DNA from 2 places in the Xenorhabdus sp. Sc-CR9 genome. Region 1 is predicted to be linked to the other one. Evidence: predicted binding sites of a transcription regulator. Region 1 holds the regulator's gene; the other holds the start of a gene.

Region 1 (8,423 bases):
GAATTTTTGTCCCCATAAACCATACTGGATGGTGCCTTATTTAAGGCTATCTCATTTAAAACAATTATCCGAAAAACACTTAATTTCAGAACAATCAAAACATCATCAGGAGCAATTACAATGATGATACCGTGGCAACAACTTGAAACCGATACTCTACTCAACTTAATTGAAAGTTTTGTCTTACGTGAAGGCACAGATTACGGTGATCAAGAAAAAACACTTGAACAAAAAGTACAGGATGTCAAACGTCAGCTTGAACGAGGTGAGGTTCTGCTGGTATGGTCTGAATTACATGAAACTGCCAATATCATGCCTAAAGAGATGTTCCGCCCATAAGGTTTGGCCCATTTTATTCATCATAAGAGACTGATTAAAAAGATAATCCAAATTTTTATTAATAAGGAGTCTGTTCATGTCTGCCAAGTATCCTGTTATTGCAATCACTGGCTCCAGTGGAGCAGGAACGACAACGACCAGTGTAGCTTTTCGTAAGATTTTCCAACAACTTGATGTAACTGCTGCACTCATTGAAGGAGATAGTTTTCATCGTTATACTCGCCCAGAAATGGATGCTGAGATCCGAAAAGCGAAAGAGCAGGGCAGGCATATCAGTTACTTTGGGCCAGAAGCCAATGATTTCAGCATGCTGGAAAAGACGTTTTATGATTATGGGGAAACAGGCAGTGGTCGCTGCCGCAAATACCTCCATACCTATGATGAAGCTGTTCCTTATAACCAAGTACCAGGCACTTTCACACCATGGGAACCATTGCCGTCAAACACCGACATTCTGTTTTACGAAGGGCTGCACGGCGGTGTTGTCACGCCACAACATAATGTTGCCAGCTATGTTGACTTGCTGATTGGTGTTGTACCTATAGTCAATCTGGAATGGATACAAAAACTGATCCGTGATACCAGCGAGCGTGGACACTCTCAAGAAGCTGTTATGGATTCTGTTGTTCGCTCAATGGACGATTATATTCGCTATATCACTCCTCAATTTTCACGCACACACATCAACTTTCAGCGCGTTCCCACTGTTGATACCTCTAATCCTTTTTCTGCCAAGGCCATTCCTTCGTTAGACGAAAGTTTTATCGTGATTCGTTTTCGAGGTCTAAGCCAAATTGATTTTCCCTATTTACTGGCAATGCTTCAGGGTTCATTTATTTCCAGTATAAATACTATCGTCGTGCCGGGTGGAAAAATGGGATTGGCTATGGAGTTAATTATGGCACCGCTCGTCAAACAATTACTGGAAGGTAAAAAGATCTCATGATCTAGGCTTCATTTTATTTTTAATAAAACAGGTAACAAAAAATAATGCCGCCTGTTTTATTAAAATAAATAAGTGATTTATGTGGCGATAAATCAGCCTGATAAAAATCATAACCATGAAGAACTAATACATGCAAAAACAACGTGAAATACTTCACTAAAAGGACAGTATTCAGCATTATCTTTCGTTATTATAAATATAAAATCAATAAGACCACGTCTCTAGACCAATTTCTGGTAATCTGATAACCAGTTTAATATGCTGAAGCGATACAAGAGAAGACAGAAACGTTTTCCTGTGTTACAAACAAGTCTACATGCGAGACTGGCAAGGTATATGGGTTAAGATCAATACACTTGTATATTGAAATTTTTATAATCCATATAAAATTCTCGTTTGTCAGTTTTTCAGCAAGTTAATATGTTAATCTATTGACTTTATAAAACTAGCCTTAAGAGAAACGGCCTGTTTCTCACTTCATAAAGGCAGAAATAACAACAGAGGATAAAGCGAATGGTTCTCGGCAAGCCACAAACAGACCCTACTCTTGAATGGTTTTTGTCACACTGCCATATTCACAAATATCCATCCAAGAGCACGCTTATTCATCAAGGCGAGAAAGCAGAAACGCTTTACTACATTGTTAAAGGTTCAGTTGCTGTTCTAATAAAAGATGAAGAAGGTAAAGAGATGATTCTCTCTTATTTAAATCAGGGAGACTTCATTGGTGAACTTGGATTGTTTGAAGAGGGGCAAGAACGTACAGCATGGGTGCGCGCTAAAAGCGCCTGTGAAGTGGCTGAAATTTCTTACAAGAAATTCCGTCAGTTAATTCAGGTTAATCCTGACATTCTAATGCGTTTATCTGCTCAGATGGCAAGTCGCCTGCAAACAACTTCCGAAAAAGTGGGTAACTTGGCCTTTCTGGACGTTACAGGCCGTATCGCCCAAACATTACTCAATCTGGCTAAGCAGCCTGATGCGATGACTCACCCTGATGGTATGCAGATTAAAATCACACGTCAGGAGATTGGACAAATTGTAGGTTGTTCACGTGAAACAGTTGGCCGCATTCTGAAAATGCTGGAAGATCAAAACCTGATCTCTGCACATGGTAAAACTATTGTCGTTTATGGGACCCGTTAGTTCCTGAAAAACCGGGCCAGTGTAATCTACGAGATTCCCACTGGCTTCTTTGTTCTGTTATTGCTTTATCTGGCTGCCAGCTTATTTATCTAACCACCGCGTTATCGCTATATCCAGCCGTGCCATGCCTTCTGCTATATCATCCTCAGGAATCACCAATGACGGCGTAAAACGCAGAATACCGTCTCCTGCACTCAATAACATCAACCCCTGTTCAACCACTTTCTGCAATATATCTCTGGATTTACTCTGATACTCTTTTTTCAATACAGCGCCGATAAGCAGCCCTTTTCCACGAATTTCCTGAAAAATGCCATATTTTTGGTTCAGATTCTCCAATGCGCAAATGATCATATCATGACGTTCTTCCACTCCGGCCAATACTTCTGGCGTATTGATAATATCCAGAGCTGCACAACCAACAGAACAAGCCAGAGGATTTCCTACCATTTCCCTCACCTTGTTTTTATATTTACCACATCTAAGTGAAATAATAGTCATTAAATATGAATAAAAAACCACATTATAGCAAATAAAAAAACAGTAGAGTGAGGGGTTTGGTGTTACCAGATTAATATTTAAGAAAATTATTCAACAACTCATGTCCTTGCTCACTAAGAATACTTTCTGGGTGAAATTGCACCCCTTCCAGTGGCAAAGTACGGTGGCGTATCCCCATGATTTCATCCACATCACCATTGCGTTGGCTCCATGCCGTTACTTCAAATGATGCCGGAAGGGTTTCCGCAGCAATAACCAAAGAGTGATAACGAGTGACGGTCAATGGATGATCCAATCCCTTGAATACCCCCTGCTGACAATGATGGAGCAAACTGGTTTTTCCATGCATCACTTCACGGGCTTTGACTATGCTCGCACCAAAAGCTTGCCCTATCGCCTGATGCCCCAAACACACACCGAGAATAGGTAACTTTCCGGCAAAATGCGAAATCGCTTCCAGCGAGATCCCTGCTTCATTTGGCGTACAAGGCCCAGGTGAAATCACTAAATGCGTGGGTGCCAGCTTTTCGATATCTTCAAGCTGCAACTCATCATTGCGTTTAACTAAAACCTCTGTCCCTAACTCACAAAAATACTGATATAAATTGAATGTAAAAGAGTCGTAATTATCTATTATTAATAACATAGGAGTATATCCTACTGATTTTATAGTTTTATAAGTTACCCTACCCACATTAGGGTATTATGCATTATGTCTCACGGTAAAATAAAATCAGATAAACACTATTAACGGCAACGAAGTACTCATCATACCACAGAAGCACTGTTAGAATAGTAGCGACAGAGAAGGGAAACTCAGAGAAGTAAAGTGCAACCCAAACAATCAAGGGCGATTATCCGAGTATCTACTTATGGCTTATAACCAATGGATTTCAAGAGGCAGTGCGACAGTAAAGGAACCGACAAGTTCGTCGGGAACGAATTTGTCCAGCCGAAGACTGTCCCTTGGTGAGAGGCAGGAATCTCTCATTAATCCCCAGAAACATAGACGGCTATGTTTCTGGGGTGAGTGAGAACAGCCTACAAAACAGGAGATTGAAAGATTAAGGCTCGATCTTGGCTGACAAGATCACGATAGGCTTTGCTGGTACATTTTGATAAGGACCAACATTTTCTGTCTTGACCTGAGAAATTTTATCAACCACATCCATGCCTTTTACCACTTTGCCAAAGACTGCATAACCAAAATCACGCTGACCATGGTCAAGGAAAGCATTATCGGTAACGTTAATAAAAAACTGGCTGGTTGCACTGTCTTTATCTGCGGTACGCGCCATCGCGATTGTGCCACGAAGATTACGCAAGCCATTATCCGCCTCATTCTTGATTGTCTCCCTAGTGGCTTTTTGCTTCATATCTTTTGTAAAACCGCCGCCCTGAATCATGAAGCCAGGAATCACACGGTGAAAAATAGTGTTGTTATAAAACCCTTCATTGACATACTCAACGAAATTCTTGGTGGTAATTGGTGCTTTATTACTATCCAACTCAAGTTCAATTTCTCCGGCTGATGTCATCAGCTTCACGTGAGTTTCAGCTGCCAATACTGGAGTAGCTATCACACCGATAGCACATGCAGCCATAAGCGACACAAAAATACGTTTAAACATTGATGGTTCCTTTATTTTTGAGGTCAACAATAAAACTCATAACAACAAAACTCATTAAGTGTAATTCCCTATAGGGATAAGTTCCAAATATTTACCTACATTTACGAGTATTTTTAGGTGATTAGAAGAAAATCTATCTATGTAATTTTTATATTCGCATATTTTTGGAAGAGCTATTTTGGGAATAAACTCCATATTAATGCCCTTTCCGCACCAAAGTGGGTAAATATCACATTGCTCTGCTTAGTAAAGAGCAGGAACTGAAATTCCCATCAAAATTTAGACTGGTAGTAATTGCAGAATAATCGGTATCGTCACCAATGAAATAAATAGTGAGATAATAATAGAGAGGGAAATAACTTCCTCTTTGACTTGCGAGAAATACTTATCCATCGTGCCCGTTCAGTTGTCTATAGGGTTCAAAAAAATTCCCAACGAACAATGTAATGGATTACAATGCTGGTTAAAATATGATATCCCGCAGTGGACTCAATAAAGCGGCGGTTTCTCTGGCGAATAAAAATGCCCGAATAGCCTGGGCACTGGTTAATAATCGCTTTATGAACCACACTGAACTGTCAGTGATGATATTGGGCTAATTATTTTGATAGTTATCATTGAAAGCAAAATTACTGATTAATTGGCTTACGATGGCCGGTAGATCAAAAGTTGCCTATCCTTACTAATAAAAATAATAAGTACCATCACTAAAGTAACAACAGAGATAGCAGCCGCCACTAGGGAGATTGAATTCAAAGGGAATCCAGCATTAATAACTCTCCCACCAATCCACGCACCAATAGCATTACCAAGATTAAATGCACCAATATTCAGAGTTGAAGCATAGCTTGCGGATTCCCCGGCAACTCTAATTATCAAGACTTGCAAGAGCATTCCTACTGTGAAAGATAAACAACCCCAGATAGCCATATTAATTACAGCCGGATATCTTATATGGCTTGCCCAATAAAAAACAACGAGTGTTGCAATTAAAATGCATAACGACAAAATCAAAGACTTGGTGAGGTTCCAATCTGCAAGCCGCCCACCAAGCAGCCCACCAATGGTAATTCCAATACCACAGATCATCAAAGCAAAACTGGCAAATTTCGGTTCTACATGAGTAACATCTTGAAGAACAGGAACAATATAAGTAAAGAAGGAAAACATACTTGCAGATGCCATCACACTGGTCATTAACCCGAGCCAAACAATAGGTCGTTTCAATCCAATCACACTATTTTCATGCTTACCAGATTTCGTAACTTTTCTGGATGGCACAAGAATAAATACCATAAATAAAGACAATAGCCCCAAGATAACAACACCTGTAAATGTCGTTCTCCAACCAAGCTCTAAACCGATATAAGAGCCGATCGGTACACCTAGGACGTTAGCCAAGGTCATGCCAGTAAGCATAAGAGTCATAGCCCTTCCTTCCTTGCCAGGCGGCGCTATACGTGATGCCAAAACCGCAGCTATACCAATAAAAGATGCATGACTAAATGCTGTAAAAACTCGAGCGATCAATAATACTTCAAAACCGGATGCTAACTTGCAGGCTAAGTTCCCAACGATAAAAATAACCATAAGCAGTAGAAGTGCCGTTTTTTCTTCCACTTTACGTAGGGCAAATGCAAACAAAGGACCACCAACTACTACACCAATTGCATAACCTGAAACCAGATATCCGGCAGTGGGTATAGAAATACTCAGATCCACTGAAATTTGTGGTAGCAAACCCATAATAATAAATTCTGCAGTACCAATCGCAAAAGCGGAGATTGCCAACGCGAAAAGTGGCCAACTCATGATTTTATCATTCATAAAAAATCTCCAATTAACAACAAGGGATTACATCAAAAAAATTCATCATTTCTAATCAATTCTAATAGAGCTGAATGGTTAGGACTTCAGCTAAGATCATTAGCTTCTTGAGAATTTATCCGAATTATAGTGAATAAGAATTCATCCAGTATCTTCCAGGCACTGTAAAAACCACATAAGAATGATAGGGATTAGCTACATTAACAATTACATCACATTTTAATGCATAACCTGTTGCTCCAATAACAAATTCCTTCATCAGATACTCTCCATCCTCTATTAAAAAACAACTTATGCCGACTAAACAGCATAATAATGCTAGTGGTCAAATAATCTTATCGCGCTGGTAATTGTAGAAAAAGTAGGGTATATCTCCGGTCTATGTTGACGTAACTGTCCGCAATGGAGAAGAAATGATTGAGTCTCTCACCACAATTTCGGTGTTTGTCCAAGTCGCAGAACTCAAAAGCTTTGTCGGTGCAGGTCGGGTATTAGGGCTTACAGCGTCTGCTGTTGGTAAGCGAATATCGCGTTTTGAAAAGGAACTCGGAGTACAGCTATTTAACCGCACAACTCGAAGTATTTCTCTTACTCACGAAGGGAATATATTGCTTACAAGGAGCCGACGAATCCTAGACGAGCTCGATGAACTCCAATATGAACTGTCCAACGCTGCACAGGAACCCCAAGGGCGCTTAAAGATAAGTCTTGCCCCAATCACAGATATTTTTCTGGATCATTTGTCTAGATTTAATGAGCAATATCCAGGCATTGAATTGGAACTTGATTACTCAGCTCGCAATGTTGATTTAGCACAAGAAGCATTCGATGCCGCCATACGCGTTGGGTATATTCCAGATAATAATTTAAGATCGCATCACTTAGGTGATTTCCAGCGTCTTATTGTTGCATCACCAGTATATTTAGAAAAGAATGGGGAACCTCTAACTCCCTCTGATTTGATGACGCATAAATTACTTCACTATCGTTCGCCAAATACTGGGATTATTGAACAATGGCCAATTGAGTCAACCAGAGAAACTTATCTTCCTACATCAATTGTATGTAATAATTTAAACGCTCGTATCGATTTTGCCCTGAAAGGACTAGGGATAGCATGTTTACCTGATATCACTATCCGACGTTACTTAGACAAAAAGCTGCTTATCCCGATATTAAATGATTACTCTACCAATACAATTCAGATTCATGCTATTTGGTTACATTCAACTCAATATTCAATGAGGCAAAAGGCCTTAATAAATTTTCTCAAGAAGATAACAATTTAATGCTGAAAACAAGTTATAAGCACTGAAATTAGCAGCACGCCAGAAAACAGCCTTGAATTTTGGCAGCTTTTTCAGAGAATTTCCTGTTTTTACTATCGAGTTGCGGATTGTTAACAAATTATTCAGATAAGCCACGGGAGCAACTTTTCTAGTTTTTCAACCGATACCATCCATTCATAAAAAATATGGATGACTGGATTGAAACGGATTCGGTAATTATCAAGATAGTTGGCATACCAGATAAGTTAAGCCGCCTGTTTTTCTCGTTCACGATTCAGCGCCACTGAGCAGGCTAATCAGTACGCGCTGAATCAGTGACCAAAGTGACTCACCTACCTGAAGAATAGGCGGGTGAGTATTGATAGTTAGTGTCTAACTAACTTTTGAGGTACAGTTCATTTTAAACACAGTTTATGATTTTTGTAAAAAACCTAAAGCTACATATTCATATTGTTAAAACATAACCATATATCTATTCTTTGAACGCATAATTTGAATTTTCGTGAAATCTGGAATTCTAGCTAATTCCTTTCCAGCGCTAGCGTCACAAGAGCCAACAATAGCTAAAGACGCGCAGGTTTTCAACGCTGCCTGAATGCCGGCTTGAGCATCTTCGAATATTAAAATGTCCTCAATAGCCAAGCCAAGCAGTTGTGCACCTAGAAAATAACCTTCGGGATCAGGCTTGCCACAAATAACATCCTCTGCTGATACAATAAATTTTGGACAAGGTAAGCCTGCTGC
Region 2 (8,423 bases), on a different contig from region 1:
GATTAGCGCTGAATCCTGAGCTGAAAGTAATGACTTCTTCTACACCAAGGAATTTAGCCAGCCGTTGCTCCATTTCAAGATGTAAGTCACTAGTACCATTAAGAAGACGTACGCCACTGGATGTGGTTCCATAATGATGAATTGCATTGATGCTGGATTCAATGATGCTTTGATGGCCATTGAGTCCAGAGTAGTTATAGGAGCCTAAATGCAAAACATCACGTATAAGTGCGCTATCGGCACTGGTAGGACTGTAGCTAACGGAAGCATTCCTGCAAGGAATGCTATGAAATACTCTACCAATCATATCCATTTTGCCCTCAGAGACAAAATGGTCGTAACGTTCAGCTATACTCTGTAGATAATCGTTAGATCGCGCAATGTCACGATGATCGTCATCTATTCTTGAGGCAGTATGACTAAATTTATTCATAGTCCTGGTTCCTTGTATAAAAATAAGAATTAAAAATGATGATAAATATTCTCACTAAGATTTTAGTGAATTGATTAGAACAAATAGGGAGTTTAGATTAAGACCTCTAGGTTATATATTTCAGCAGTAATACATGATAAACATTGCTATTTACCACTCCTTATAATTTTATATATATATTTTAAATCACCACGTTAATTTATAATTATTATAAATTTATCTACATCAATAAAATAAATACACATTTTAATTTACGCAAATTAGCACTTAACCTTACTTTTTATAAATAGATATTTTTTGAACTGTAACCAATATTATTTATATTATTCCGTATAACATGGAAGGCTATTCTTGGGAAAAGCAGATAATATTTCATCGTAACAATAGAACAAGGGTATAATACAAAGGAGTTTCATTCCTGATTCAAATTGTAACTATCACAAGCAATACATGATAAAATTCACATAATTAGAAAAACCGCCATCCAATATATTTTAATTTATAGATAAATAATATTTTGTAATAGTGACATATTCATTTTTGCATTCTGAATTATTGCTGTAATGAAAACAATTTCATGAACGGTTCCATTCAATTAAGTAACTACCATAAATACTGGTAACAATGATTTCATGTTGCCATTTCATATAACAATTGCCACAAACGTTAAATTTTTAAAAAGAAAAAGTAGCATCTGTCAAGATGCCACTTTTATTCATTTCATTATAACGTTTAATTTATAGAAGGAGCTTAAATACTCATGATCAGCCCTGTAATTGCCGCAGACAGGAAGCTCACCAGAGTAGAACCGAACAGCAGCTTCAGGCCAAAACGTGCAACCGTGTTACCCTGTTTTTCATTAAGTCCTTTAATGGCACCAGCAACAATCCCAATAGATGAGAAATTAGCGAAGGAAACTAAGAATACCGACAGAATGCCTTTTGAACGTTCGCTCAGTTCAGCCGAAATTTCTTGCAGGCCCTGCATTGCCACAAACTCATTGGAAACGAGTTTCGTCGCCATGATACTGCCTACTTTCAGCGCTTCATCGCCCGGAATACCAATGATCCACGCCAAAGGATAGAACACATACCCCAGACACTCTTGGAAAGTAATACCAAACACTAAGTCAAAAATGGCATTGATACCCGCAATCAGGGCGATAAAACCAATCAACATTGCAGAAACAATCAATGCGACTTTGAAACCAGCCAAAATATATTCGCCCAGCATTTCAAAAAAACTTTGTCCTTCGTGCAGGTTGCTCATATGGATTTCTTCTTCACTCTCAACAGAATAAGGGTTAATGAGCGACAAGACGATAAAGGTGCTGAACATATTAAGTACCAGCGCTGCTACCACGTATCTTGCATCCAGCATCGTCATATAGGCACCCACAATAGACATGGATACTGTAGACATTGCCGTCGCCGCCATCGTATACATCCGGCGCTCAGACATCTTACCCAGTACATCTTTGTAAGCAATAAAGTTCTCTGATTGCCCTAGAATCAGTGAGCTAACCGCATTAAACGACTCCAGCTTGCCCATGCCGTTAATTTTAGACAACACTGTACCTATCGCGCGGATAATAATCGGCAATACTTTGATATGTTGTAAAATACCAATCAAAGCAGAAATGAAGATGATTGGGCACAATACATTCAGGAAGAAAAATGCCAGATTCGCTTCCATCATTCCGCCGAAAATAAAGCTGGTTCCTTTCGCCGCATAAGACAACAAATGGACGAACAGATTGTCAAATGCCTTAATAATCCCCAAACCAGCATTAGAATTCAGGAAAAACCATGCCAAAAAAATCTCAATAATCAATAACTGAATAATATAACGAATTCGAATATCCTTTCGGTTATTACTCGCTAAAATCGACAGACCGCCAATCACAACCAATGCAAGGAAAAAATGAAAAATATGAGACATAAAAAAGAACTCCAAACATGATGCTGTGCAAATTTGTAACTATATTATATGTAACGGATAACAGTAGATTTTTATAATCATCACATAAATCTATTAATTAAACGCTACAAATTTCTGTTTAGCCAATCCGGTCACACTTTCCTAGATTTCACTTTTAAGTAAAAATTATTAACCCAATAAGCGGATCATTTCTTCTTCACCAATAACAGGAATGCCTAATTCATTGGCTTTAGCCAACTTGGAGCCCGCTGCTTCCCCGGCAATAACCAAATCCGTTTTTTTGGAAACACTCCCCGTCACTTTCGCACCTAAAGCTATCAGTTTATCTTTGGCCTCGTCTCTGGATAAAAGGCTTAATGAACCCGTCAATACGACAATTTTACCGGCAAATGGGCTATCAATTTCATCCAAACTCGGGCTTTCAACAGATTCCCAAAGGATCCCAACATTATTGACCAAATCATCAATTACAGCCTGATTATGTGGTTCGCTAAAGAAATTCACGACATGGCTGGCAACAATGCCTCCCACATCCTGCACTGCAACTAATGCATCCGTATCCGCTACACGCAATTTTTCCAAGGTACCAAAGTGTGCAACCAGATTGGCAGCAGTCGCTTCCCCAACCTCACGAATTCCCAAGGAATAAATAAAACGAGCAAAAGTGGTTTTCTTGGATTTATCCAAAGCATTAATGACATTTTGTGCCGATTTAGGCCCCATTCGATCAAGACCCGTCAATTTTCCAGCGGTCAGACGGAAAAGATCAGCCGGTGTTTTGACATATTCTTTATCAACAAGCTGCTCAATAATTTTTTCGCCCATGCCATCAACATCCATCGCACGGCGGGAAACAAAATGTTTCAGCGCCTCTTTGCGTTGTGCTCCACAGAATAAGCCCCCCGTACAGCGGGCTACTGCTTCCCCTTCAACGCGTTCGATATCTGAACCACAAACAGGACAATGTTCTGGGAAAACTATTTCCTGACTTTCTGTTGGTCTATTCTCATGAATAACACCAACGACTTGCGGGATAACATCTCCAGCACGACGAATAACTACAGTATCACCAATACGCAGCCCCAAACGTTCAATTTCATCGGCATTGTGCAATGTGGCATTACTGACAGTCACACCCGCGACCAATACAGGCTCCAAACGCGCCACTGGCGTAATCGCTCCGGTACGTCCGACTTGAAATTCAACATTACGCACAGTCGTCATCTGTTCTTGGGCAGGAAATTTGAAAGCCGTTGCCCAACGTGGTGCTCTGGCAACAAAACCCAGCATTTCCTGTAATTCAAGGAAATCGACTTTAACAACAACACCATCAATATCAAAACCTAATGTCGGGCGCTGTTGCTCAATGTTATGGTAAAATTCCATCACTTGTTGAGTACCCTGACACAGTTTCACTTTGTCACTGACTGGCAATCCCCACTTTTTGAATTGCATCAAACGTTGATAGTGACTTGCAGGCAGTTCTCCACCCTCCAGAACGCCAACACCATAGCAATAAAAGGTCAATGGACGTTTAGCGGTAATACGTGGATCAAGCTGACGTAATGATCCGGCCGCTGCATTACGGGGATTGGCGAAGACTTTATTACCTGTGCGGCGGGCTTCTTCGTTGAGTTTTTCAAACCCCGCCTGTTTCATAAACACTTCACCACGGATTTCAACACGGGCCGGAATATTCCTCCCTTTCAAACGCAAGGGAATAGCGTGGATAGTACGAACATTAGTGGTAATGTTTTCCCCTGTTGTTCCATCTCCGCGCGTTGCTGCCTGCACCAATTCTCCATTTTCATATAACAGGCTGACAGCCAGACCATCGAGTTTCAGTTCACAACAAAATACCAAATCCCGGCTATCTTTCAGACGGTCACGAACACGCTTATCAAATGCCCGATAACTTTCTTCATCAAATACGTTATCTAAAGACAGCATAGGGATCTCATGGCGCACCTGTTCGAAAACCGTCAATGGGGCTGCGCCTACACGTTGTGTGGGAGAGTCAGCCGTGATCAGCGTTGGGTGTTGCTCTTCCAGCGCTTTTAATTCCCGCATTAAACGATCATATTCTGCATCAGGGATCTCTGGCGCATCCATAACATGATACAAATATTCATGATGACGCAATATTGTTCTTAATCCGTTGATTTTTTCGATAATAGTTTTCATGACTTCTCACCAGAGATGAAAAAACCCCCGACTTAGCGGGGGTTTAATACTAAAAAAGAGTTATTCACTGACGTTGAGCGTATTGCGGATACGCGCTTTATAGACTTCGATCATCTGCGGAGTGAGCATCTTACGCTCACCATCCAGAACTACGCCACCTACATCTGCTGCAATGCGCTGTGCCGCTTGTAGCATCAGCTTGAAATTCTGATTGGAATCACCGAATGAAGGCACCAGCATAAACATGGATATCCCGGGAGTCGTGAAATCTACCATTAGGTCTGGATCAAATGAACCCGGCTTTACCATATTAGCTAAACTGAATAACACAGCACCACTGCCCGATGGATTCAAGTGGCGATGGAAAATATTCATATCACCAAACCGGAAACCAGCCTGCAAAATGCTTTGAAGTAAGACGTCACCATTCAGTTCCTGACCATGATGAGCGGCAACATGTAACACCAGTACAGTTTCTTTTTGAGTTTGCTCAGGCTCGGCCTGTGCTTCATTTTCCACCGCTTTTAGTTGCCCTTCAGCAATATCAGTGCCTTCTGCCCTTTTCGGCTCAGCTTGTTCTACGGAATCAAATAACCCGAGCTGAGGCTCTTCCTGCGATTCAGTGACAACTTTCGCTTCTGTAGCTGGTACGTCAGTCTGATCTCTTTCAAGTAAAGGGTCCGAACCATTATCATGCCCGGCCACTGATGATTCAGATGTTTGACGTTCAATAACTGGCTCTGCACGATGTTCAGTACGCCGTTTTACCGACTCCTGTACAGGTGCTTTTGGTGAATTATCAAACAGTTCATCATTATTATTCTCTAACTCTTCCTGACGCCCCTGTTTATGACGTTTAACTGGGCGATCACGAAAGAGTGATGAACGCTCTTTACGGCTGGTCCACAACCCATGTAATAGCAAAGCTATTATGGCTATCGCACCAACAACGATTAATATCAGACGCAAATCCTGCATCATTGCTATCTCTAGTTGTTTAAATTAATTGCCACTACGGCGGAAACTTCTTTAGATAAGAGTATTTGTCAAATAAGACAAGTGCAAGTCTCTACATACTTTTCTTACCATAAAGAGAGATATCCTCTGTTTTTTCGGATGTTTTTTAAACACAAAACTACTGGTCAGTAGAAAATCCTGCCTATATCATACCGTCTCAATCATCTAGGAGAGAATAAGAAAATATGACGAATTCGACAAAGTTGCCAAAACATTTAGGCGGATTTCATTATATTGTGCAAGGTTGGCAGCTGATCACTCGCACTGGCATTAAAAAATTCGTTTTATTGCCTTTACTGACTAATATTTTGTTGCTAGGTGGTTCATTTTGGTGGTTATACCAGAAATTGGATGGCTGGATACAATGGACACTCAATAAAATACCGGACTGGATGCAATGGTTAAGCTACCTGATATGGCCAATTGCGGTCATTTCCATCTTACTAATTTTCACCTATTTCTTCAGCGTATTAGCCAATTTCATTGCTTCACCGTTCAATGGGTTGTTAGCAGAAAAACTGGAGGCTGACATGACGGGTATTCCTGCACCAGATACAGGTATTATCGACTTACTCAAAGATACGCCGCGCATTTTAAAACGTGAAATAGTGAAAATTCTTTACTACATCCCCCGTGCTATCGCCCTTTTATTGCTTTATTTTATTCCCGGAATTGGCCAAACCGTTGCCCCTGTCCTTTGGTTTATTTTCAGTGCCTGGATGCTGGCTATCCAATATTGTGATTATCCATTTGATAACCACAAAGTCAGTTTTGCCACCATGCGCAATACATTGAGACAAAACAAAATCGACAACCTTCAATTTGGTGCAACGGTAAGCGTATTAACCATGATCCCCGTAATAAACCTATTCATTATGCCGGTTGCGGTTTGCGGTGCTACCGCAATGTGGGTTGATCGCTATCGTGCAAAACATGCGCTGAATCACACAGTATAAAACTGCTTGAATTCTTTAAAACTACACATAGCCCCCCGACAAGCTATAAATGTATCAGGGGGTTTGTTTAATGATTTGCTGATATGTATCACATCAATCAGAAAATCGACACGATGACCGAAAATAATACAAATAGTTATACCAATCATAAATAGCCTAAATAATATAAAATAAACATCCAATATTCTTTTATATAATAACAATAGATTGAAACCTTATTTCCATAAATAAGATGTTAGCGTATGTTTAACCAATATTTAACGGTATCTCAGGGGCAATCGAACAATGAGCAAAATTTATGAAGACAATTCGTTGACTGTTGGTCACACTCCGTTAGTACGCTTAAAAAACTTCGCCAATGGTCGTATCTTAGCGAAGGTTGAGTCACGCAATCCCAGTTTCAGTGTAAAATGCCGCATTGGCGCTAATATGATTTGGGATGCAGAAAAACGTGGCATCCTCACTAAAGATAAAGAACTTATTGAACCAACCAGTGGTAATACAGGCATTGCTCTTGCTTATGTTGCTGCTGCCCGTGGTTATAAACTGACATTGACTATGCCTGAAACCATGAGCCTTGAGCGCCGCAAGCTCCTGAAAGCACTGGGAGCTGATTTGGTATTGACTGAAGGCGCAAAAGGCATGAAAGGCGCTATTGAAAAAGCCAACGAAATTCATGATAGCAACCCTGACCGTTATGTACTTCTACAACAATTCAGCAACCCAGCCAACCCAGAAATTCACGAAAAAACGACTGGCCCTGAAATCTGGGAAGATACTGACGGTAATGTCGATGTTTTCGTGGCGGGTGTAGGCACTGGAGGAACGATCACTGGTGTTGCCCGTTACCTGAAAAATACCTGCGGTAAACAAGTAACTATCGTTGCGGTAGAGCCAGAAGATTCACCTGTTATCAGTCAAAAATTAGCAGGCGAAGAGCTTAAACCAGGCCCACATAAAATTCAGGGAATTGGGGCGGGTTTTATCCCTGATAACTTAGATTTAACATTAGTTGACCGTGTATTTAAAATCAGCAACGATGAAGCCATTCGAACAGCACGTGAAGTCACTGTAAAAGAAGGAATTCTTTCCGGTATTTCTTCAGGTGCAGCAATTGCGGCAGCAGTTAAATTATCGCAGGAAGATGGATATAAAGATAAGAATATTGTGGTGATTTTGCCTTCTTCTGCTGAGCGCTATCTGAGTACCGCCCTGTTTGCTGATTTGCAGAGTGATTAAAAATTATCCTGCACTATTTTTTACTACATTAACAAAAAGCGCCTTAAGGGTGCTTTTTTGTGCATTAGATCAAACTTTAAAACTTTCCTAGATGATTTATTCAAGTAGCTTTAGTATTTAACCAGTAATTATTTTGATGCACGAAATTAATCTTCAAGCAGGCGTCTTTGAGGGTTAATTCATTCAGCCATTACTCGGATAGCGTGTATTAACACTAAATCAACAATTGAATGCATCAAGTATGTTAATTTTTTGATAATGACTATTATACCAAATGGATTTTGCGTTGCAGTTGCAGCAGTAACACAGCCTGAAATATGAAGTGTCTACACTTTACTTTCATTATCAATTTAACGGTTGTACAAGTCCGAGTGAATTCAACTACACTAGCTTTAGAATTCTCTTGACTTATTCAACGAATATTTAAGTTATTGAGGAAATACTATGTTCCAGCAAGAAGTTACCATTACTGCACCAAACGGCCTCCATACTCGCCCTGCGGCACAATTCGTCAAAGAAGCAAAAGGCTTCTCTTCTGACATTACCCTGACTTCTGGAGGCAAGTCTGCCAGTGCGAAAAGCCTGTTTAAGCTGCAAACGCTGGGATTGACTCAAGGTACAGTTGTAACAATTGCTGCTGAAGGCGAAGATGA

What was found. The regulator CRP, encoded in region 1, controls carbon source genes, mostly activating them, when cyclic AMP is high. The targets are predictions, from matches to a motif close to ATGTGANNNNNNTCACAT.
Region 2: a site for CRP is predicted at 2,443-2,460, ahead of AACQ81_RS15500 (NupC/NupG family nucleoside CNT transporter). Genes of this name have one in related genera too.

The regions. Positions count from the first base shown of each region.
Region 1 covers NZ_CAWQTY010000194.1:350-8,772, reverse strand. Annotated here, with positions in the region: gene AACQ81_RS14210 (YheU family protein) at 121-339, shown strand; gene AACQ81_RS14205 (phosphoribulokinase) at 416-1,285, shown strand; gene crp (cAMP-activated global transcriptional regulator CRP) at 1,799-2,431, shown strand; gene AACQ81_RS14195 (aminotransferase class III-fold pyridoxal phosphate-dependent enzyme) at 2,513-2,881, opposite strand; gene AACQ81_RS14190 (aminodeoxychorismate synthase component II) at 3,003-3,578, opposite strand; gene ppiA (peptidylprolyl isomerase A) at 3,997-4,563, opposite strand; partial or broken gene AACQ81_RS19770 (hypothetical protein) at 4,936-5,162, shown strand; gene AACQ81_RS14175 (MFS transporter) at 5,209-6,390, opposite strand; gene AACQ81_RS14170 (LysR family transcriptional regulator) at 6,804-7,679, shown strand; gene AACQ81_RS14165 (HAD-IA family hydrolase) at 8,133-8,423, opposite strand, start outside.
Region 2 covers NZ_CAWQTY010000202.1:5,111-13,533, reverse strand. Annotated here, with positions in the region: gene AACQ81_RS15505 (aminotransferase class I/II-fold pyridoxal phosphate-dependent enzyme) at 1-313, opposite strand, end outside; gene AACQ81_RS15500 (NupC/NupG family nucleoside CNT transporter) at 1,184-2,374, opposite strand; gene ligA (NAD-dependent DNA ligase LigA) at 2,543-4,558, opposite strand; gene zipA (cell division protein ZipA) at 4,619-5,539, opposite strand; gene cysZ (sulfate transporter CysZ) at 5,761-6,531, shown strand; gene cysK (cysteine synthase A) at 6,817-7,770, shown strand; gene ptsH (phosphocarrier protein Hpr) at 8,215-8,423, shown strand, end outside.